Regions from separate parts of the Paenibacillus sp. FSL R7-0652 genome, predicted to be linked through region 2. Evidence: predicted binding sites of a transcription regulator. Region 2 holds the regulator's gene; the other holds the start of a gene.
What was found. The regulator LexA, encoded in region 2, represses DNA repair genes until DNA is damaged. The targets are predictions, from matches to a motif close to CGAACATATGTTCG.
Positions count from the first base shown of each region.

Region 1: MKY97_RS19240 (DNA polymerase IV) is a predicted target of LexA. The motif match lies at 9,892-9,905, and genes of this name have one in related genera.

Region 1 is NZ_CP152001.1:4,365,125-4,376,854, forward strand. It holds gene MKY97_RS19195 (hypothetical protein) at 1-545, opposite strand, end outside; gene MKY97_RS19200 (DUF3732 domain-containing protein) at 604-2,550, opposite strand; gene MKY97_RS19205 (three component ABC system middle component) at 2,547-3,041, opposite strand; gene MKY97_RS19210 (hypothetical protein) at 3,023-4,132, opposite strand; gene MKY97_RS19215 (hypothetical protein) at 4,370-5,953, shown strand; gene MKY97_RS19220 (hypothetical protein) at 6,512-7,000, shown strand; gene MKY97_RS19225 (hypothetical protein) at 6,997-7,296, shown strand; gene MKY97_RS19230 (hypothetical protein) at 7,914-8,282, opposite strand; gene MKY97_RS19235 (YolD-like family protein) at 8,284-8,631, opposite strand; gene MKY97_RS19240 (DNA polymerase IV) at 8,628-9,845, opposite strand; gene MKY97_RS19245 (DUF4145 domain-containing protein) at 11,515-11,730, opposite strand, start outside.
Region 2 is NZ_CP152001.1:3,771,833-3,783,562, reverse strand. It holds gene MKY97_RS16760 (TetR/AcrR family transcriptional regulator) at 178-756, shown strand; gene MKY97_RS16755 (FAD-dependent monooxygenase) at 855-1,970, shown strand; gene MKY97_RS16750 (MerR family transcriptional regulator) at 2,170-3,000, shown strand; gene MKY97_RS16745 (MFS transporter) at 3,068-4,246, shown strand; gene MKY97_RS16740 (hypothetical protein) at 5,791-5,928, shown strand; gene MKY97_RS16735 (hypothetical protein) at 6,095-6,676, shown strand; gene MKY97_RS16730 (hypothetical protein) at 6,809-7,138, shown strand; gene MKY97_RS16725 (aldehyde dehydrogenase) at 7,435-8,736, shown strand; gene lexA (transcriptional repressor LexA) at 8,907-9,533, opposite strand; gene MKY97_RS16715 (LysM peptidoglycan-binding domain-containing protein) at 9,840-10,217, shown strand; gene MKY97_RS16710 (DUF896 domain-containing protein) at 10,313-10,522, shown strand; gene MKY97_RS16705 (hypothetical protein) at 10,651-11,163, shown strand; gene MKY97_RS16700 (HAD family hydrolase) at 11,192-11,730, shown strand, end outside.

The sequences.
Region 1 (11,730 bases), 590 kb from region 2:
ACGTAGATCCTGTTTTTCGTATGTGCATATTCCGCACGTTGAACAACATGAGGATGCTGAGAGAGATAATTTGGGATTTTGGTCGTTGGATCATTCATATCGAATACTTCCTCAATTTTTAAAAACCCGTAAATAATATGTTGATCCCTAGCAACCTTTATATAACTATATTTTCCATTCATCTTAATAATAGGTCTAAACCATCCAAAAAATAAAAACAAATCACCTTGCCCAACATCCTCGTTTTGAAGCCGGCTTTCTGAACTTCCAGCTTGTCCAAATGCTGCTTTCCAATTCTCCATTCGTCCTGTTCTAGCCCAATAATTCAAATCAGGATCTAGGTGACATTCTGTAAATTGTTTAATTCCAACTCCCTTCATTACATCTAATAAAGATTCATTGGAGCTAAATTGAATGTCACGATAAAAAATGTTTGACTCAACTCTCGGTATAGGTATGGAGTATAGCCGATCATTGTAAACAAAACTTGGTTTGCCGCCTGAAGATGCATCAAAACCTTTTCGACTTATGATAATCTTTTTGATATTAACATCTCCTTATTTCACACAAGAAAATAAAGCACCAAAAGGCGCTTTATTTAACTCAAATGAATTTTGAATCTCTCCAGCGTCTGCGAACATAATCATTAAAATCATACTTACCAAGATCCATATGATCAACATGATCTGTGATAATAATCTGAGGACGGAAGCCCGCAGCTTCATTAATTAATTCTATTTCATCCAATATTGCAATATACATGTTCTCCACTGTGACTACTTCTTTATCTTTTGAATTCAACATTTGTTGCGTTTCCGTGAAATTGATATAATCCGTTTTTAACGGAGGAAAATACACTTGACTAGGTTGGTCAATAAACAAAAATGAAGGTAGTATAGAAGTTTTTTGAACTGCAAAATAATGTAGTAACGATAAAAATAAACTTAAATGACACGAAAGCCAATTCGCACCGCTACCCATTTCGCTAAGATAAACATTTGTTTTATTAATTTTGTCCTCATGATATAAATTGAAGGTATCGAGTTCGAATTTTATTTTCGTAGGTCGGTACTCTTCTTCAAAATCAAGTTTCTCAATGATTCGATTAATATTACCATTGATAAACGTCATTGCCTCGGCTTCATAGAATTTCACATTATAGGCTTTTATCTTATTTTTAATAAATGAAATATCTGAATCATAGTCAGATTCTGCTAATTGAGCTAAAGTGCTTCGCTGACTTTCCACAATTTCACAATCAGAGTCAATTTTAGCTTTATAATAGATGATTTGTTCATCCAAGCGTTTATTGTCCTTAAGACCTTTAAAAATACCTTCTGTCCTCTCAATTTCCCGAGTCAAATCCTTAATCTCATCAGTTAGAGATCTTTTATTATGATTCAAATGATTAAGTTCGGCAAAAAACGAAAGATTCTGTTCTCCTACACCTTGAATTTCATTTTGAAGCCATTTTTTTGATTTATTTAAGTCATTCATTTTTTCGTTTAATTTTTCATGAGGCTTACCACAAAGAGGACAAACATATTCGCCAATTTCAGGCTTTGAGTATTCCCCTCTCTCATCTAATCTCTTTAAGTTTTCTTGATAGCTGTCACCATAATTCCGACTCAACTCTAAATTTTTCACAGTCAAATCCAAATCATGCTTTTCACGTCTTTTTAATTCCAAACGCTCTTTCAATGCAAAATAACGAACTTCCATTTCTTCAGATAAGTAACTTTCTCTAGTGAAATCAGGTAATTTCTTTCTTAATTGAAGCAGTATATGAATAGGTGTGTTTTCATCTAGTTCTTTACCTAATAAAGCGTAGTAACTTATAAAACTCTTAATCAGTCTACCTCGCAATCTTTCTACAGCATTGTTATAACTCATCTTATCACGTTCATTGCGTTTCTTGTTTTTCTCTAATTCATCTAATTGAATTAATAGTGAATAGTATTCTTGATCAACCCAACCAGCAAAAATAGGAAATTGCTTAATAACATCTTCTTTTTTGTAATAGTCATCAAATCGATAGAACAAAGCAAATTTGTTCGCAATTAAATTCTGGTGCTGAAATAAATAAGATGTCATATTTCGGACGGAGGGGCGCCCTTCTTTTTTATTAGTGTTATCTGACATGTCCGTAATTTCCATTCCAAATGCGGCTTCAAGTTCTTTTTTCGCTTGGTCAACAGTAATCATTGTTTCTTCAGTGAAAAGCTCAAGTTTAATATCATTAATATCAAACGTTTTGGTTCTAATTACGTACATCTGCTTTCGACCATTATCCTCAAAACTTTTTCTACCTACAATAAGGTTCAAAGTTCCTATCCGAAATACAGTAACGAAAAATTCTGTGAAATTTGTAATGATACCCTTTGGAATATAACTTCGCGAACTCCCCATACAATAATCTATAATTTCTAAAAGCGCACTCTTTCCGCTTTTTGACTCACCTGTGATTATGTTTAAACCCGAAGTGAACTCCACTTCTTTTCGTTCGCCCTCTTTACTTAGGACACAAATTGCCTTTATATACGAATTCAAAGGGTCCTCACCCCTAACTTTCTAAAAATATCAACATAATTTGTTCTAGCAAAAATGACGCCTAAATAGTGCGCTGCTCTCATGTAATATCTTATGTCAGCAACTTTTATCTTTTCATAATTAACCTTGCTTAGTAATGAGACCTCTTTACTAATAGAAATTTTGCCCTCATTTACTGCAACAATAATAGCTTCATCAGTAAGTTCTTTAAAAAAAGAATATCTTTCTTGAATTCCACCTAACAGAACTCGTTGATTTACATCTTTTAAATACATCGAAAATATAGAACTTTTCTTAGTCGCACTAAAAAGAAACTCTCGAGAAGGTTTATAAAAGATAATAGGAAAGACTAAATAAAGTAGATGGTACTCTGCTTTCTTCCCTTTATATCCGTTCAAAAAATGTTGTAATAACAAGCTTAAAAAGAAAGGATTTAGGGATAACGTTTGAATTGAATGTAGGTTATTATCTTTTATTTTTTCAGATTCCATATCAATTTCCCTTCATCAACGATAGAGTGAACAATGCCTTGCTGAAAGAAGTCACGATTAGGATTAATTGTCCCAAATGGCATAGCTTCTAGTAACATGACCTCATCGAAGAAATCTTGTGACACTGCAGTGTAATTGTCCAACTTGCAACGCCTTCTCAATGACTTCCTCATGCGCTGTAGACGTTTGTTCAAATCACTTTTGTATTCAATAACATCGTTCAAATATATTGGATCATCATTAAAGTGATCTATATAAGTTTGATTCATTCTCCAGTAGTTCACAATTGCTTCTTCAACTTCATCCTCGCATTCAATATCCAAAATCTCTTTAACGAAATCTTTATCCATATAGCTACTTACATTACTAGGTGCTTCATTAGAATACGTTCCTGGAAGGGGACGTGAACCACTAGCCTGTTTATCACGAATGGAAGTGGCGTGTGTTTTGTACTCATCGTGTGATATCTCCCACTTCCCATTGTTTTCAACAGGTCTCATTAGAATGGAGCCTAATAACTCATATATAAATGAATCTTCATCTCCGCTCTTGATTAAGCTAAATGAAGGATGTTGCTTTATTTTATCTTTCCTTTTTGTTATATCTTTTTCATTAAGTTGCAGCTCAAGTTTAGCCAAAGTTTTCAGGATAACCGTATTTTCGACTGAAAAAATTTCATTATAGAACTTTCTAAAGCTTTCTTCTTTCTTCTTTTGCTCATCGCCTTCATCCTTAATTATTTTGAACCTTTGCTCTTCATTTAACTCATTCCATTGATGAAATATGGAATCCTCGCTGGTCATAGATGTAGAAACGAGAATAAGCCTTTTAAACTTATCCATATTTTGATGATTAATTACCCAGTTTTTTAACGATTTCCAAAAATCTGAATTTCTGCTCGATAAATTATGCTCATCTTGGTGATGTTTAATCTCCATGTTCGCAGAATTAGATTCAGAACTTATAGCAATATCTCCAAACCTTTCGACATGAATAATCTCCCCAGGCTTTAAATCTAGGCAATGTTCAAGCACAATCAAGTAATGAAATATATCTCCAAGTTTTGTTTTGGTATCGTCGTTTTTTTGCAAATTCAGGAATCTCACCTCTTATCTCTAATCCAATACTGTCACTTTTGTTTCTTGTATTTTTCCAACTAGATCAAATATACTAATTTTCACTATCGTATGTTGTCGAATCCTGTTGTCGAACTAACAATTATTAAAAAGTTAATCTGACTATACTAAACTACAACGTTTTTGACTGTAATGATTTGGTTACTCATGCTACACTATCGTTAAATAAACAAAAGGACGTGGCATAGGTTAATGTTTAATAAAATTAGCCCTAAAAAGAAAAATAAAGTAGGAGATCAATCCTACGGAAATTTTGAGACGTCTAGTTCTATAGAAGGGGCACAATATACCAAATATAGAAATGACAAAGGCGGAGGAGGATTTGCCGCTGAAGATGCAAACGTTCTTTCTGATCGGATGAAAGCTAAAAAAGTAGAGACGGTGGGAACCAATAATGCTAAAAATGGGGCCGATCGAATAAGCAATGGTGAGCAAATTCAAACTAAATATTATAGTTCTGGAAAATCATCAGTTGATGCTGCTTTCGATAGTCAAACCGGGTTGTATAGATACAAAAAACAAATACTTGAGGTACCCAAAGATCAATACGAGGAAGCGTTAGCACGTTTTGAAGAAAAGATAAAAGAGGGCAAAGTACCCCATGTAACCGATCCCAAACAAGCTAAAAAGTTACTCAGACAGGGTAGCGTTACATATAAACAAGCAAGAAATATTGCTAAAGCAGGAAACATAGATTCTTTGTGGTTTGACCTTAAATCACAAAGTATTGTGACAACAAAGACTGTAGGGATTAGTTTTATCATCCAATATGCATGCAACAGGTGGAATGGTCAAAATAACAAAACAGCACTCAAAATTTCACTTTTGGGTTCACTACGTACAGGTGGATTGACTTTAAGTCTTGGTATTTTTACTAGACAGTTTTTAAGAACAGGTATGGGTAGGAGTTTTACGGTCTTCACAACATCAATGTCCAAACAAATTGTTAATTCATTGTATAAAACAAAAATCGGGAAGGACATCGTCCATAAATTAGCATCAGCTATCTTAGGAAAGGAAGTTGTTGGTGCTGCTGCAAAATCTGCTTTAACCAAATCGTTACGAACAAATATTTTGACCACTGCGATTACAACAGCAGCATTTACAGTACCTGATTTGTATCGTGCATCTATAAGCAAAAGAATCTCTTGGACACAGTTCTCAAAAAACGCAACTGTTAATGTTGCTAGTGCAGGAGCAGGTTTAGCAGGTGGTTACGGAGGAACTCTCGGAGGAGCTAAATTAGGTGCAGTAATAGGAAGTTTTTTCGCACCTGGCCCAGGTTCAGCCATAGGAGCCGGCATAGGAGCAACAGTAGGTTTGATAGCTGGCGGTATTGCAGGAGGAGCATTAGGCGCACAAGGTACTAAACTACTGTTGGATCAATTTGCCCAAGACGATGCAAAGAAAATGCTTGAACTTGTCCAAGATGCTATTACAGAGTTAGCTGAAGACTACTTGTGTACAGAAGATGAATTGGACCTCATTGTTAAAGAGCATATTGAAAAAAGTATTTCAATTGATTGGTTACGTGATATGTACGCAGAAGGTAAGACATTAAACAATAAGGAACTATCTCAAAAATCTTTTGCCTATCATACGTTTGAACCATTTTTTACGGAAGCTGCACACAGGAGAGAATTAGTACATTTACCTACTAACCGAGAGATCAAACGTGCCCATCGTAAAATGAAGTTATCCTTTTTCTTGGAATTTACGAAATATAAACTTTTTATATTATTAGGCATTCGAACCGAGTTAAAAGAACTTTTATAAATAGTAATATACTCTTATATTTCATATGTAAAACAAGCGCCAATGGCGCTTGTTTTATTCAGCATGCTGTCTGAGCAAGTGGACGTCTCTCATCGCGAATGGATTTAGATCCTTACCATCATTAATGTGGCTGATACGTTCATAGGCTCTTGCCAAATCAACCAGCTTAATACATTCTGCATCTCGAGACAGCGCGTTTTTAGCAGCTTCACGAAGCAATAAATATGATAGAGTGCATAGCTCCGTTTGACGCGTACATGAATCGTTCACAGCACTCTTCATCCATTATGTATGATTCGGTCCATGCTCATTTAGCTTAATGGAAGAAAGCATAGTCTCAAATGGGATGTGAAACATGATCTTTACCCCATCTTACGTTTCCCTAAAAATTCGGTTTATATTTTTCTCGTTGATCATTTACTATGATTTATTGATATTCTAAATTCATATATAATTGCTACAGTGCGTTACTTTGAATACCCACTTGGTTCGTTTACTATTTTAAATTTGTAAGATTAGCATATCTCTGCTCGAAAATATAATTCAGGAGGAGTCTGCATGTTTAAACCGTATGAAGAATGTTTCTGTGAATCAGGGAAGAAATTTAAGTTTTGCTGTGGGAATGTAAAGAAGACCGATGAGAAAGTAATTACATTTCAAACTTATGAATATCGCGAAATGGAAAAAGTATTAACAAATGCGAAAAAAAATCATAATTATATATGTCTATATCCGGGTTGTGAAGAAAGAGCAATTTCATCACACTCAATACAAGAAAATAGATTCTTAGATAAATTATCTTCAAATGGACATGTATTCCAAGTAGATATGAACTTAAAAACTAAAGTTGCATATATTAATCTAGAAGATAAGGGATTAGTAAGGATGCATCCACATTTCATGGATTCTGTTCAAAACATGATCGAGATGTTTTTTTTAATATTGAGAGAAAGAATGAAATTTTCTCAACCCCTGAGCAGTTTTTTTTATTTGCCTACAGAGCATTATCTCAAGGACTTTTCACTTCCCAGGAAATGTATTATATGAATGTTATTGCAGCTAGGAAAAAACCCTTAGTGGTAAAAACTCCTTTGTTTTACCAGAAAGTCATGGAGAAAAAGTACATAAGAAAGTCCTTTCAAGTGTATAAAGATTTATTTGATCAAATGCTACTTACATCTGATTTTAAAAAATTAGAAACTGTTAAATTCACACTTCACAAAAAAGCAGACGTTGCTATATCTTCCTGTTTCACTTTACCTTTTGATATTTTTGGAGAGCAGCTTTCTCACAAAGAAGAACCTAAAAAGATAATGCTGACCGTCTGCTCCGAAAATGGTTAAACGTTTATTCTTATTAGCTGGCTTAAATCAGAGTCTCATTATTTCCAACCGCTCAAGGCTCAGTTGGCATTGTTAGACGAAGAACATCTAACTATATTTGTTAATAACATTATCCCAATGTATTGCGAAAATTACTTTATAAGTGCAAAGCTTTGGGAAAATTTTAGTCAAGATGCCAAAAATGAATTTTTAATAATCAATAAATGGGGTTTGAGCTACGAACTACTACGTAATCTTCAAAGCAAACGTAGTTATAGTTTCTTTTACAATGATCTAGAGATCCCGACCCTAAATAATCACACACACATCGTTCCCATGAAATAATTTAAAGAAGTAAAAACAAAAATAGGCTTTTTTTGTTTTTACTTCTTGATTAGTATCAGCTAGTCAGTTTCTCAAAGACGAAATCAATCATCTGTCTGCACATATCACCAGCTGCAACTTCCGACCGTTAGTTAAATCTGCATAAGATGTACTTATCATATATTGCTGCTTATCAACAATTCAGGAAATTTAACTCGCTCTTTATCATTAACAAAGAAAAAGAATAAAGAATAAGCCTGATGTATCAAGCTTTTTCCTAGTGTTCATTATCATTTCCTTTGTATTTTATCATTTCATGTGGGCAATTCAGTAATATCAACGCTCATATGTTCAGTAAGCATTAGGGTTACATCCACTTTCACTTTGCTCCACAATAGTGTCATTTTATGAAGGTAACCCCTTACCGAATAATCTACCGTTAAACTCAGCTCAGATCTCTTTTCATCTATGATTTTAATATGATGTTGCTTTAAACTTTGTTTTGATTTGTACATCTCTACAGCAATTTTCTTTTGAGTACCGTCCAAGTAGTCAACATACACAGATTTCATTTTGAAGTTTGAAGCGTATATTTTATGCTTATCTACCTCCAGAGCATCTAAAAGATAAGGGAGCTCTACCACCCTCTTCACGAGTGAAAGTTCCTCAGAAGTCTGTTGCACTTTATACGCCTCCTTCTTCAAGTTTTACAGTGACCAATTGATCAAAATCAACCCATTCAAATCCATTCTCCATTTCAATTTTGATTTTCTTTCCAAAGGTACTGACTGAAGTGACGATCCCGTGTATATACCGATTGCCCCACTCATGAAACACTTCAAAGGTGGCTTGCAATGTATAAGTGAGCGACATATCTATATGTTGAGCAATAATATCCCACTCATCTTCATGGATCAGCGGTTTCGTTTGATAATGAACTTGAGTACGATGCTGTATAATCCGTTCTTTATGTTGAGGAAGCATCATTCGGCTCGATTCCCATAATCCATTGGCCTCCAGTTTTTTGCTCATTTATAATGACCCCCAATTTTAGATGCTCGATCTATCGCTTGGCCAGCAGCCGTAATGGAGCTCGCTCGTAGGATGGCAATGTCGCCAAATCGATCCTTAATGTCGTCCATCACCTGATCAATGGCTCGTTTCTGCTCTTGATCATCAAAAAACGATAGTTGATATGTATCCGCATTGGATAATTGAGACAGGGATACGCCTACACGGCGTACAGGTTGCCCATCCCAGTGTTGATGGAATATGCGTTTGGCTATCTTGCATATATCAACGGTTATATTTGTAGGATCAGACAGTTTAATCTGCCTGTGAAAACCAGTGGGGTGGTCAAAATCCGCTCCAGACACACTTACGGATACGACACTACCCATCAGTCCCTTTTTGCGGGCTCTTCTGCATACTTCTGTGCAGATATCGAGAATAACCACTTCGACCTCACAAGCCTCTGTGAAATCTCTATGCAGGGTCATTCCGTTTGCGATATCTTTTTGTGTACTGTGCGTGTTGACGGTTACCGGCGAATTGTCGAGTCCATTTGCAACTCGCCAGATGACTTCTCCATTAACACCCCACTTACTTCTTAATTTGGAAAGAGGCGTACTCGCCAGGTCTCTAATGGTTCGGATGCCCATCTTCCACAGATGTTTTTCCATTCTTGAGCCAATCCCCCACATATCGCGAATGGGCTTATCTCCAATGTGGAGGTGCAATTCCTCTTTCTTTAAGTGGAAAATGCCACCCTCTGCTTTTTTAGCAATCATATCGCAGCACAATTTACTTATGATTTTGTTTTCACCAATGCCAGCTCTCGCGTATACGCCTGTTTCATTATAGATTTTGGCTTGAATTTGCTTGGCTAAATCGATTGGATCATTACCAAATAGATGCATAGACCCAGTAAAATCAGCGAATAATTCGTCTATACTGTACGGTTCAACGAGATCGGTGAACTCCTCAATAATGGACATGATTTGAGTGGAGACTTCGATGTATAATTGCATGTGTGGTCTCACAAGGATCAGTTCAGGGCACTTCTGAAGGGACTGCCAGAGTGGTTCCGCGGTTGATACACCCTTAGCTTTGGCTAATGGACAAGCGGCAAGAATAATTCCAGAACGTCTTGCTGGATCGCCTGCGACGGCGAGTGGTCTATTTTTGTATTGAGGCATTTTTGCCTTTTCGACTGAAGCATAAAACGACTGCATATCGATGAGCATAATGGTTCGTTGCTTAGTTAACACTGAAATCACTCCTGTACATTTAAGAACGTATATTTGTATATATTATAAACAGAACATATGTTCTTTATGCAAGAGGTAAATATTTATATTAGGCATACGAAGAAGTCATGGATTCAAATCATACTAAGTCATGCCAGCTTCTCCATCATTTGAACTCCCATCTGAACCAGAGTTTTCATTCTGTAAAAATGTAAATGCAAGTATTGTATTTTAATCGGTCAATCGTAGTCTTGGTGGTACCAAAACTACCGCCTCATGAACAGCGGTCGTATTCCTGATACTAGTCAATATTAAATTCTTCATCAGTCTCATAAGTTGAAAAAACAATGAGGGCATTGATGCCACCAGACTTGCTGCCAATTTGAATATGTACTACGAGAAACAAACTGGTTTCCATTAATGTTGTATGTCGTGTTACATAAGGTGCATTTGAACGCTTGTATTGGAAGTGGCTGAACTTTGAGTATCTCCCCATCGATCTGATTAATGTATTTTGCAAGACTAATATCGAAATTTAAACGAGGTGAACCTTGGAATTTAAGGTGTCTTCCATTCTGTCTTTTTTATTTTTGATTCCAAGTTTGCTGATACCTTAGAATTTGATTCTTTTCTTCCTGCTGGGGATTATTTATCACTCCATTGTCGTGGTAGCTATGAACAAAGTTATGAAAGAGTTATGGAAGTTGTTAAGTATGCCGAAGAGAATGATTTTTCCCTTTTAGGAGAGTCTTTCGAAGTTTACGAAATTAATAATCGTCATACTATGATGTCAGAGCAATACTTGACTGAGATTCCAATTAGGGTTTAAATGGCCGAGAGATTGATAAACTTTTATGCTTAACATCCAATGAATTCGAAAAAAACCTGGATTCCTGACACAGGTCTGTAAAACTGGTGGAAAATAGACAAGTATATTATCTATTGAGAAATCCTCCTGATCAGACTGAAGTTCAGATGTGTTCCCTTTCCCATCCACATGTTTGACATAGAACAGTGCATCGTATACATCTTCTAATCCTGCCATTTCTTCAGAGATTGTAATGTGCATTTCAAGGACATCGGAAGCAAAAACTCTCATAACTTCGTGTGAAATTGTTTCACCGTTACTATAGCATGCGAGAGTTTCCAAAGCAGATCTCTTTTGTCTTACATGCATACAGCAGTTCCAAGAAGTTCCCTCCAAAAATTTAATACATAATTATGTCCCACGCGTATTAAACCGTATACCTTCCCATCTGATGAGAGGTATATCCGGGTTTCTTCCTACCTACGCACCAAATCCAATACTCCCTTGCCTTCAACTGAATTGTGCTCCAAGTCGGACTTTCACGGCGCAAAGAAGCCTCCGAACCGGACCGGAGGCTTCTTCGTCTTTTGATGTTGAGTTTGCGAACGTGTTCGTGGGGACTTTTTTTCTTAGCTACGATGAGCTGATAAGCAATTGCGATATCCCCTCTGAAAAAGATCACTAAGTGGTTTCCACTGCGTTCTGTCCGATAACATAAAAAGCCGCTAAAATAGCGACTTCAATTAGATGGTGTGTTCTTATCCCTCTACAACTCAGCTTCTCAATCAAGAAGGCTTAAACTTAATGAATTGATGCGTTCAGTGGCAGTTATGAAAATATTTTATCTATTTTGATAAATTATATACTGTTATTTTGCCTGCGAGCTTGAAATTCTTCAAATTTACTAGTCAAGACATAGATGTAGTCGCAGATAGCTATTGAGAAGTCGAGCAAATCTCGAGCATCTTCTTTCGTTATCTCTACCTCCGTGGCATGAGCCCCCATGTTTCTATGTATACGTAAGGCTTCTCCCCATTCGAATATTCTGTTGTCAATAATCTGAGTATCTAATAA
Region 2 (11,730 bases):
CTACTTGAAGAATGAACACTGAATTCAGCCCTTTTATATAAACAAGCAGCTGCATGGTATTCATATCAAAAGAATTAGATTACAATGAAAGATACACCACAACTCTAAATGGACTTTTGATAATAACTTCGCATTATATTACTATAATAATTGTTAATAAACATAAGGAGTATTACGATGAGCGAACAGAAGAAAAAAATCATAACAGCAGCCAGGAATTTATTTCACACCAAAGGGTTTTCTGAAACTTCAATGAACCAAATTATTGAAGCTTCGGAATCTAGTAAGGGTAATTTATATCATCACTTTAAAAATAAAGAAAATCTCTTTGTTTTCATCCTTGAAGAGGATGCTAATCAATGGCTAGAAGATTGGAAACAGGAAGTTGAAAATACACAGGCTGATTCTGATCATATTTTATATGTTCTTGCAGATTATATAGCCAAGTCTAGGGGGAACCTTTATTATCATAAAACAACCGCAGAGTTCTACAGTAGTGCTTTTAAATCAGATGAGATCACGGAAAAAATCAAGGAAATAGACAAGTTATATCTTGATTTTTTTGTTAATATTATTAAAGAATGTCAGGCGGCAAAACAAATTAATCCAGTTGAAGATCCAAAATTGTTAGGATATTTTCTTATGTCCTTGTTATTTATAAGTAATGACTATAAACATTATAGTGATGATATTGAAGTAAAAGAGAATAATTATAACAAAAAAGCCATAGATATTTTCTTGAAGGGCGTAAATTAACAAAATTCTTTCAAAATTAAAAATAAAATTGATGTTTAATTTTTTTTGTATTATGATTAGACCGAACGGTCTGTCTGTAAAATAAAGGAGGCGAAATAATGAATCACAATCATGTCATTATTATCGGAAGTGGTGTAGCTGGGATAGCCACAGCTTTATTCTTGAGAAAGGCAGGAATTGCAAGCACCATTTATGAAGGTAGAACAGCTGAATTAGAAAAGGGAGCTGGTTTTTTACTTACTTCAAACGGTGTAAATGTCTTAGCTGAGATCGGATGTAAAGACAAAGTTATTTCAAATTCAACGATTATTAAAAGTATTTATCAAATAAATAGTGAAAATGAAGTTGAATCAATAACAAATAACTACAATGAAAAGCACTATAAATCCCCAATGATCAATGTCATGAGATCCAACATTGTTAAAGTCCTCTTGGAGGAAGCTCAGCGTCAAGGAATCGAAATCAAGTATGATAAAAAGTTGATTTCAGTAAATCAAAGTTCAAAATCAGTTGAAGCATTTTTTGAAGATGGAACCTCTGTCAAAGGTGATATTGTTGTCGGGGCAGATGGAACTTTTTCTAAAACGAGAGAAGCCGTAGCATCTGACGCTAAATTGGATTATAGCGGTATGTGGGGACTGCAGGGGGTATCGTATGTTGATGATTTCGAATGGGATGAATCAAGTGGTTATTTGTACTACGACGAGAATCTGTCCTTTGTCTTTGGCAAAGCGCACCCTACAAACAAGATGAATATCTTATGGCAAGCATTCTCAATAGCTCCTGAGAAACTACCAACAAAAGATTTTGAAAAAGCCTCCACACAAACGATCAGAGAGTTATTAAATAAAATGATGAAAGATTGGAAAGTCACGAACAATCTGTTTAAAATTGTTGAAAACACAGAGCAGATTTTCGCAAGAAGTATTCACGAAGTGAAGAATTTAACTACGTGGTCAAAAGGGCGCGTTGTTCTGGTTGGGGATGCTGTGCATACAGCTAATCCTTTTGTAGGTCAAGGAGCTTCATACAGCCTTGAAGATGCCATGGTTTTAGCAAAAAATTTAAGAGACCATGATTACCGGGATGCGTTTTACTATTATGAAAAGGACCGAAGAAAAAGGACAGAAGAATTAAATGCTTTGTTCCTGAACAAACACATGGAGTTCAATATGGATAAAAAGATTAATGAATACAAAATTACATGGGAATAAGTACGTTCTAATATATAAAATCAAGCACCTACAGACTGTAACATGCACTAATTTACTCAACATGTTAGCCATCTAATCAATCTGGTAGGTTACAAAAGCACCTATTATACTACCAAATCAATAAAAGTCGCTATGATATAGCGGCTTTTATTTTGATAAAAATGAACGAATACTCAAAGATAAAGGGGTTTTGTAATATATGTTACGGAAATATTTAACCATCGGAGAGTTTTCGAAGTTAACGGATCTTCCTAGTCGAACACTCCATTTTTACGATCAGAATGGTGTGTTAAAACCGGTGAAAGTCGATCCGAAAACGAACTACCGATACTATAGTGTAAGTCAAATATTAGACGCTAATTTAATCAAGGCATTTAAATTTTTAGGCGTACCTCTTAATCAAATAGAAGAAGTTCAAACCTATACACCGGAGGAACTACTTCGATTTCTAAGCAAACAAGAAGATGTACTTGAGGATAAAATCAGACAAATTAACGAAGTTCAAAAGAACTTGCAAATAATGAAGCAAAATTTCACACAACAATATACAGAGTCTGCAAGTAAAGAAGTATACATCAAAACATTTGAGAAGCAAAATTTACTGAAAATAACCATTAGAGAATCTTCTGAAATAGGCGTATGGAGTCAAGTGCTGAATAATATTGTTCAATCCCATGAGCAATTCAATAAGCAAACTATATTTGGAGGCATTTTTCCATTTGAATCCTATCAGTCCTATGAAGAAATTAAATATGATAGCATTTTTATACCTGTTATAACTGAGATTGAGGATAAGTATTTACCAAGTAATATAGAGCGGATTACATTAGAAGCCGGTGAATATGCGGTAATTGCATTCGCAATTCATTCAGATGAGTTTATGGAGATGTACAATAAATTGAGAAACTATGTAGAAAAACATAAATTAAACGCTGCTTCTCATATCTATGAGTATTTTTATCCGTTAAATTTCAAAATGAATAATGCATCATGTTTTGATATTGAATTAAAAGTAAAAATTTTAAAATAATCTCCTTGACCTTACATTAACTATAACCTTTAAAGTGTTTGATAGGTACTTTAAAGGAGGAATTGTTTTGGATAGGAATTCAAAATTAGTATTATCCATTTTATTAGGGAGCTTATTTATTGCTTTTATGGGAATCGGATTAGTTATTCCTGTTTTCCCGAAATTAATGGTCGAATTAAACGTTGGTGGAAAGACGGTTGGTTTATTAACAGCCATGTTTGCTTTAACCCAATTAATTGCTTCGCCCCTTACAGGGAAAGCGACAGATTACTTTGGTAGAAAAATAATGATTGTAATCGGTCTACTTATATTCGGTGGATCAGAGCTGCTATTCGCCATCGGAGATAATGTCACTGTACTATACATCTCAAGAGCCTTAGGTGGGATTAGTGCGGCATTCATTATGCCAGCGGTATCTGCATTTATTGCTGATATCACTACAGACGAAACAAGGCCCAAAGCATACGGATATATGTCGGCAGCAATCAGTACGGGTTTAATCATTGGACCAGGCGCCGGAGGGTTTTTGGCAGATTTCGGTATTCGGACTCCGTTTTATGTCGCAGGGTTGTTGGGGATTTTAGCAGGGGTTTTTGCATGGATTATTTTACGTGAGCCTAAAAGACAAGAAACATATGAACCCAAGATGGTGAAAAAGGGGAATTTACAAAAAATTTTAATGCCAATGTTTTTAATGGCTTTTATTGTTATTTTCATCTCAAATTTCGGATTAATGAGTTTTGAATCCTTTTACGGATTATTTGTCGATGTGAAATTAAATTTCACACCAAAAGATATTGCAATTGCGATTACTGGTGGTGCCATTGTTGGTGCAATTATTCAGATTACTTTGTTTGAACGATTAACACGTTGGTTGGGTGAAATTAAACTTATCCGATATGTGTTATTATTGTCGGCAATTAACGCGGCAGCCTTCCCATTTTTAAATAGCTATATCGTCGTACTTATATCAACCATGTTGGCGTTCATCTTCTTTGATCTGGTTCGACCAGCCGTTACCACGTATTTAGCAAGTATAGCTGGACCAGACCAAGGGTTTGTAGGTGGAATGAATTCATTCTTTACCTCCTTAGCCAATGTCATAGCCCCAATTATTTGTGGGATCTTATTTGATATTGAGATTGCATATCCATTTTATTTAGCGGCTATTACAATCGCTTTTGGATTCGTATTAGCGATATTTTGGAAAAAAACATCTAAAGTAACTCTTGGAGTCCAAGTTTAAATTCACCTCTTACCCTTTAAATTGCTCTGATCTTATCATCACATTTTTTGCCTAGGTCTAGCGTAGTGTAATGCTTTAAATGCTTAATTCCCAAGTTTAATATAAATGGCTGTTCTCTAAATGAGCAGAGGACGGCCTTTTATGTTAAAATTAGGAAAACATTTGTTTTCTCATTAATTATGACAACGCCCCCTTGGATTACTACAATAGGTTTTTGTCACACCTTTATTGAAATGAGTGGTGGTAAAAACTAACTTTGTTTCTTTTTACCAAAATAAAACATAATCTGCTTACAAGACATTGATTAAAGTTTCTGAAAATTACATAGTATTTAGTTCATCGTGTAGAGAGAACAATTCAGCAGAGTATGTCTGAGGTGTTCTCTTTTACTTATTAAAGTAGGGAGTGTCTTCAACCATTTAAACGGTTTGAAGACACTCCCTAACAAAATATTTATTATACCATAATTTAGTTTCCGCATGTATACTGTAAAGTGGACAAGAGCGGACTATAACTGACCTCCGTATGAGGGGAGGTGGTAATATGTCTACTTATGAAGCACTTATCCTTATGATCTCATTTGCTGCACTTGTAGTGTTAATTATTAGTAAGAAACAGAAATAACCGCCCTCTCGCCAAAGACTGCGGTTATTTCAGGCAAAGTATTACCGCTCTTGTCCGTTGTAAAATATAATTTACTAAAACAAGTAGCAATTCAATTTTAACTTCAAACGTAACGCATTACAATATAACTATAATAGTTATTTTTATTCTTTAAAAAAATGTAACACGTTGAATATAATTACACCACTAACCAGAACATGGATAACGGTGTTTTTCTTTTGACGGATTGCAATATGAAGTGAGACACCTGCTGGGAATTAATAAAAAAAGCCCAAATTCGGATTCGTTTTCTTTCAATTGCCGACCGATTTAGAATATCGCTTCTCCAGCAATACCTTTGTATGTGTTTATTTTAATGGTTAGCATTGGGAGATCGGAAAGAAAATCGTGAAATAGAAACATACGTTTTTTTATGCTGCTGTAACGGTGGAAATGATAAAATGGTTAAATATTTACATATGATCCGCTGGCGCTTGTACGTATTGTCCTTCAGCGGCATGTTGAAGAGAATATTCAAGGAAAGTTTTATAAAGCAAAGCAATTTGCTTGTTAAGAATACTTGTCTAAACTGTCGGATGAATCCTTTGGAAAATTTGCTCAGGGAATACATGAAACGACACCATCTTGAGTTCATCACGTTAGAGAATTGGAAGCAAGATGGGGAACTCATCTTCGAAATTATTTTGAACAAGAGGTTTATAGGCAGTTGGAAATTGACTTCAAGAAAAGAGGATTTGGGGCTACCGGTCTTGGTGTACTTGATATCGGGAATAACATTTTCTACGATTGTGAATTTGTCCAGCACTGGAGTACAATTCAATATATCGTGGAAAAGTCTTACCCAAGATATGCTAAAGCATTAGAAAAAATGTACATTTACGAAAGACTTGAGGAGTTTGGATGTTCCTGAAGAATTTGGAATGAACCGTCAGCTCATGGAAAGAGTCATGACCGATCAAGGATATCGGGATTTTCGTGAGTTTACTCGCCTAGATGATCTGGCGGCAGCTAATCATGTTGATTGGCTGCCTTCTTTTTTTGATCTTACGTTTCTTTAATCAAATTTATTAAAGAACGTTCAATTGTTTCTGCTGAGCGACCTTATGCTATATAGAGAGAGTTGAAATCAGAATAATACAGCCTTTCTTAAAAAATGAATCTAATCTTTATGCAATACGTTAATTATGGTAGGATTATCCTGAAATAGAAAGGAGTGCAACAACATTGAAGAGGTTACCATGGATATTAGGAATATCTTTAATATTAGCTGTTTTAGCGGCAGGCTGTAGTTCAAATTCACAAACGGTCACTGAGAACCTAGGAACTGAAGTGAAGAATCCAACAGATCCTTCAGTTAAAGAAAATCTAACTGAAAAATACATCAAAGCAGCTGGGGAATTCAAATTGAAGGAATATACGATTAGTGATATTCCTGAAAATCCTCCGTCTGAAGAAGAATCTGTTAAACGCTACGAGGTGATGGAGCCCTTTTTCGCTCGAAATTTCGAAGAAGAACCTGTCCACCTGAGTCATACATCACTAGTCCTACGAGCCGCGTCCAAACAACAAGCTTCAATGAAACCGGAGAACATGAAATTCTCAGTTTATCAAGAGTTAGAGGATTACGTTGATTTGGACTACACAATGGATCTCGTGCTTGAGAAAGAAAACGGTGAAAAACAGGTTGTTCCCTTGAAGGGAGTTCTTACACTCGTAAACAAAAATGATAAATGGCTTGTTCAAGCCGATGATTTTGACCAATCAGCTTTCAAAAAATTACTTCCGGATACTGAAGTATCTAAATAATAAGTTTTCATCTAAAAAGGACTTGAACAGCTTGTCGGAATTTAATACATCTTAAGCTTCCTCGGCCAAGCACTTAACAAAACATACAAGATATTCGGATAAAAATTAGATGAAGTACGATGGAGGTAAATTATGATCAGAAAATCCAGGTTAATAATATTGGCTGCTTTAACTTTCGGTGTCATTTTGTTAGGCAGCACATCCTTGATCCAAGCTAATGATCGTACTGAGATAAGCGATTACTCGAGTTCCATGGAATCAGTCCCTGCGAGCTTGATGTATGATTCTGAACATCCTGATGAGATCTATGTTAAAGATTGCGGTGTATTTGTGAAGATGGAAAGGCCGATTATGGATTACAGTGGTATGATTGTGGCACATGATTTGCAGCAGGTTACCAAAGAGACAGCAGTAATTTTCGCCAATGGCGATCAGTACTTAAAACAGAAAGGCTGGAACTAAAACATCGATAAGGTCAAAGCATGAAGGACGAGAGAAGGATGAGCACACAATGGCTTGTCCTTTTTACATTCATTCAATTAAAACGACTAAGAACATCCAATTCCTATTCAGAAGCTGAGAAAAAAGAACAACATTCAATTCTATAGAGCAGGGCGTTTTAAAAAAAAGTAGGAAAATTTCAGATTTTTACATCGGAAATGTTTCAATTATATGTTGATAGTTTCATATATAAAAGATATAATTAATTTAAATTTTGAACAATATAATTTCAAATAATTTAATTGGGGATGTTAATGATGAATCAAGCAAAACAACTTGTAAATACACAGCGCACCTTTTTTAATACAGGACGGACTAAAAATGTGGAATATCGTATTGATGCTTTGCAGCGGTTGAGAAAAGGAATTGAAAAGTACCAGCAGCGAATTCTGGACGCGCTCCATACTGATTTGAATAAATCTGAAGCAGAAGCGTATGGGTCCGAGATTCGCATCGTACTGGGAGAGCTGGATTTCACTTTGGAACATCTGCAGGAATGGGCAGCACCTCGCTCAGTACCAACAAGTTCGATTATGCCGGATGCAGTCAGCACGATCTATCCAGAACCTTACGGCGTTGCGTTAATCATCGCACCTTGGAATTATCCGTTTCAGCTGGCGTTTGGACCGCTCATTGGTGCGATTGCTGCTGGAAATTGTGCAGTTATCAAGCCTTCAGAGCTTACACCGGCTACATCTCATCTAATCCATGACCTTATTCAGGAAGTATATCCCCAGGAGTATATTGCTGTTATGGAAGGCGAGGTAGAAACAAGCACAGCACTGCTGAATGAGAAATTCGATTATATTTTCTTCACAGGCAGTACAGGTGTTGGGCGTATTGTGATGAAAGCTGCTGCAGAGCATTTAACTCCGGTAACTTTGGAGCTGGGTGGGAAAAGTCCGGCTATTGTGCATCAGGATGCTGATTTGCAGCTGGCTGCTCAGCGGATTGTACGGGGAAAATTTCTGAATGCGGGGCAGACTTGTGTTGCACCAGACTACTTGTTGGTACATGAGCAGGTGCATGATCAACTTGTTGAACAGATCAGAGCTGAAATCTCCGAGAAATTTGGCGCGAATGTCATGGAGAACGCGAGTTTCCCTCATATTGTCAATGCGCGCAACTTTGATCGTTTGTCTGCTTTCCTTACCAATGGCACGGCTGTCATAGGGGGACGATCAAATCGTGATCAGCTTATGATTGAACCAACCGTTCTTGAGGATATCTCATGGGATTCTCCTGTTATGCAGGAAGAAATCTTCGGTCCTATTTTACCAGTATTTACGTATAATGATCTTAATCCAATGCTTGATGAGATCGTACGTCGGCCTAAACCACTTGCGCTGTATCTGTTTACGGAGAGTGAGGCTTTACAGGAACAGGTCTTGACTCAAGTTTCCTTTGGTGGAGGATGTATTAATGAAACACTCTCCCATATGACCTCGCATTATTTGCCATTTGGCGGTGTAGGAGAGAGCGGAATGGGCTCATATCATGGAAAACAGAGCTTTGAAGTATTTTCACACCACAAAAGCATCCTTAAACGAAGTAAATGATGGATTGGATTTTTACGAGGATACAAGGGGTTATCAAGTTGGAGGGTCCTGTTCTAGCTGGAGATAAATAATTTATAGTAAAAAGAGGTTGTCCTGTAAACAGGGCAACCTCTTTCATATTAAAGTTAAGATCAAGCAAATGAAGCAAGCTAAATCAAAATAAAGGCAGCTTAATGAATGTCGCGGAAAAGGCCGATAACCTTACCTAAAATACTAACATGTTTCAACCGCAGCGGCTCGAATGTTGCATTCTCCGGTTGAAGGCGTATATGATCTTTTTCCTTATAAAATGTCTTAACTGTAGCCTCATCATCCTCAGTCATGGCAACGACAATATCCCCATTATCTGCGGTCTGCTGCTGACGAACAATGACATAATCTCCATTAACGATACCGGCTTCAATCATGCTGTCCCCGACAACGGAAAGCATAAATACTTTCTGTTCGCCTACATAATGAGTAGGGAGCGGGAAGTAATCTTCAATATTTTCAGTTGCTGTAATCGGAACCCCGGCAGTTACTTTACCCACGACTGGAATTCGTGCAACACTGTGGGCAAATTGATGAGAATGCTCGGACTCTTCCTGGCTCAAGAGTTCGATTGCTCTTGGCTTGGTGGGGTCACGTCTGATTAAACCCTTCTTCTCCAAACGATCCAAATGTCCATGGACCGTAGAACTGGAAGCCAGTCCAACGGCTTCGCCAATTTCTCGTACGGAAGGAGGATACCCCTTCAACCGGACTTCATTTCGTATAAACTCCAGAATAGCCTGCTGCCTGCTGGATATCTTCGACATACCGTATCAACCCCATTTTAGTAACGTTTGGGAAAATTATAACATAGAACCTCCGTTCGTACAAACATAAGTTCTAAAGAAATCGCATTATTTCAGTGATTTCTTCATTTTACTCTTTTTTTGTGGATACTCGAGTTAAATTTGAGGGCAAGGTCTTAATCATGCGTATGTTAATTTCGGATTAATGACGTTTTAATGTCGAAAAAAGGGCGAACAATTGTTCTAAAAAAGTTGTTGAACAAAACAGGTGTTCGTGTTATATTGTTTTCAACAGATAGGAACAAACGTTTGGAGGCGGGATGCAAAATGAGATATTCAACTTATCAGAGCATTTATGAACCGGTGAATTCGAAAGCTGTGAGGTCTAACATAGGGCAATTTAGAACATTAATATCACGATTCAAACTTTCGCAGGGGTTAATCAAATTAGCTATTGCTTCATTAATTATATTGATAGGCTGCAGTACTGTTCTAACCGTATTTGCTGGTAATGAGAAAGAGCTGCTTCCTGGAGGAAAGATCGCTGTATCTCAGGGGGAGACGTTGTGGAGTATTTCTGTGGAGCATAAACCAACTACGATGGATACGCGTGTATATATAGAAGCAATTAAAAAGGTGAACCAACTGGAATCAGCAACAATTCAGACAGGACAGGTTTTGGTATTACCTCAGTTTGCTAAATAAAATGCATTTGATCGTGCATTACCGCGCGCCAACTTGACAAGCTGCCTTTATCATGTCAAAGTTATTATGACTTTGTAATTTTGGAGGGGACAAGCTTGGATATTGATAGTCTGGTAGCACGTATTAACGAATTGGCTCGCAAGCAGAAATCCACTGGACTGTCAGAGGAAGAACTTACTGAACGTGCCAAGTTGAGAGAAATTTATTTGGGTAATATTCGTAACAATTTCAGACAGCAGCTCGATTCAATTGAAATTGTTGACGACGAGAATGGTCAGGGCCACCAAGGCAAACTCAAACATTAATTATAGAAACCTAAACATATCGTTATGATATTTAGGTTTCTTCATGCTATTTGGGATGCTTACTATAGGGGGATAAGAGCTTACACCGAGTTATGTAAGCCGATACAAGACACATAAGGGGGATTCACATGTCGCGGCGTTCGTTCGAGAGAACGGTTCGGAAAAATTCTAAGCAATTGAATCAACAGCGTAAAAAAAGCGGTCAACCTATTTCGGGAAATCCAGGTGAAGATATTTACAAAGGAAGAAGCTTGTTATTTCCTATCTTTCTAATTGGTTTGGCGTTTCTGTATCTGTTCATGAGTACTTTTTTGGTTAAAGCTCCAATGACCACATGGGATTGGGTAACGATGCTGCTTTATGTATTTCTGGCTGTTATTTTTATGCTTCGACGTCCTTACATTAAAATCAGCAGCAGCCGGATCATTACAACGAAGGGGAACCGCGAGCGCTCCATTGGCGTTGATGATATTATCAAGTTCAGATTTGAACCAGGCACGGTTGTCATTGAACATAACAGCCGCGGAAAAAGATGGGTTTTTACCAAGTTGTTAAATCGTTACGATACAGAAGCAATGACTGAGCGATTGATGAAATTTGCAAAAGCTCACCAGATCACCGTGGAAACCATTGATAAGTAATTAATGTATAAAGGGGCAGATGATCGGAATGGCATTGAAAGCGATTATGTTCGACCTGGATGATACTTTACTATGGGACGAGCGCAGTGTTCGAGAGGCTTTTCATGAAACTTGTTTAACTGCGGCAGCAGAAACAGGCGTTAATGCCGAGGCACTTGAAGAAGCTGTTCGTAACGAAGCACGTGAATTATACGAATCCTATGAGACATTTCCTTTTACCAAAATGATTGGAATCAATCCATTTGAAGGCCTTTGGGCCAACTTCAATGGAGGAGAACAGCCAGAATTCCGCCAGCTTGAACAGTTGGCTCCGATTTACCGGAAGGAGTCCTGGCGCCGCGGTTTGCTCAAGCTGGGTGTCGATCAAGAAGAGCTTGCAGAACGTTTGGCTTCACAGTTTGGGGCAGAACGCAGATCGAGACCTCATGTTTATGAGGAAACAATGGATACGCTGCGTCATCTGCAAGGAAAATACAAACTGCTGCTTTTGACGAACGGATGTCCTGCCCTGCAGCAGGAGAAGCTGGATGGTGTACCTGAGCTATCTCCTTTCTTTGATGAAATTAT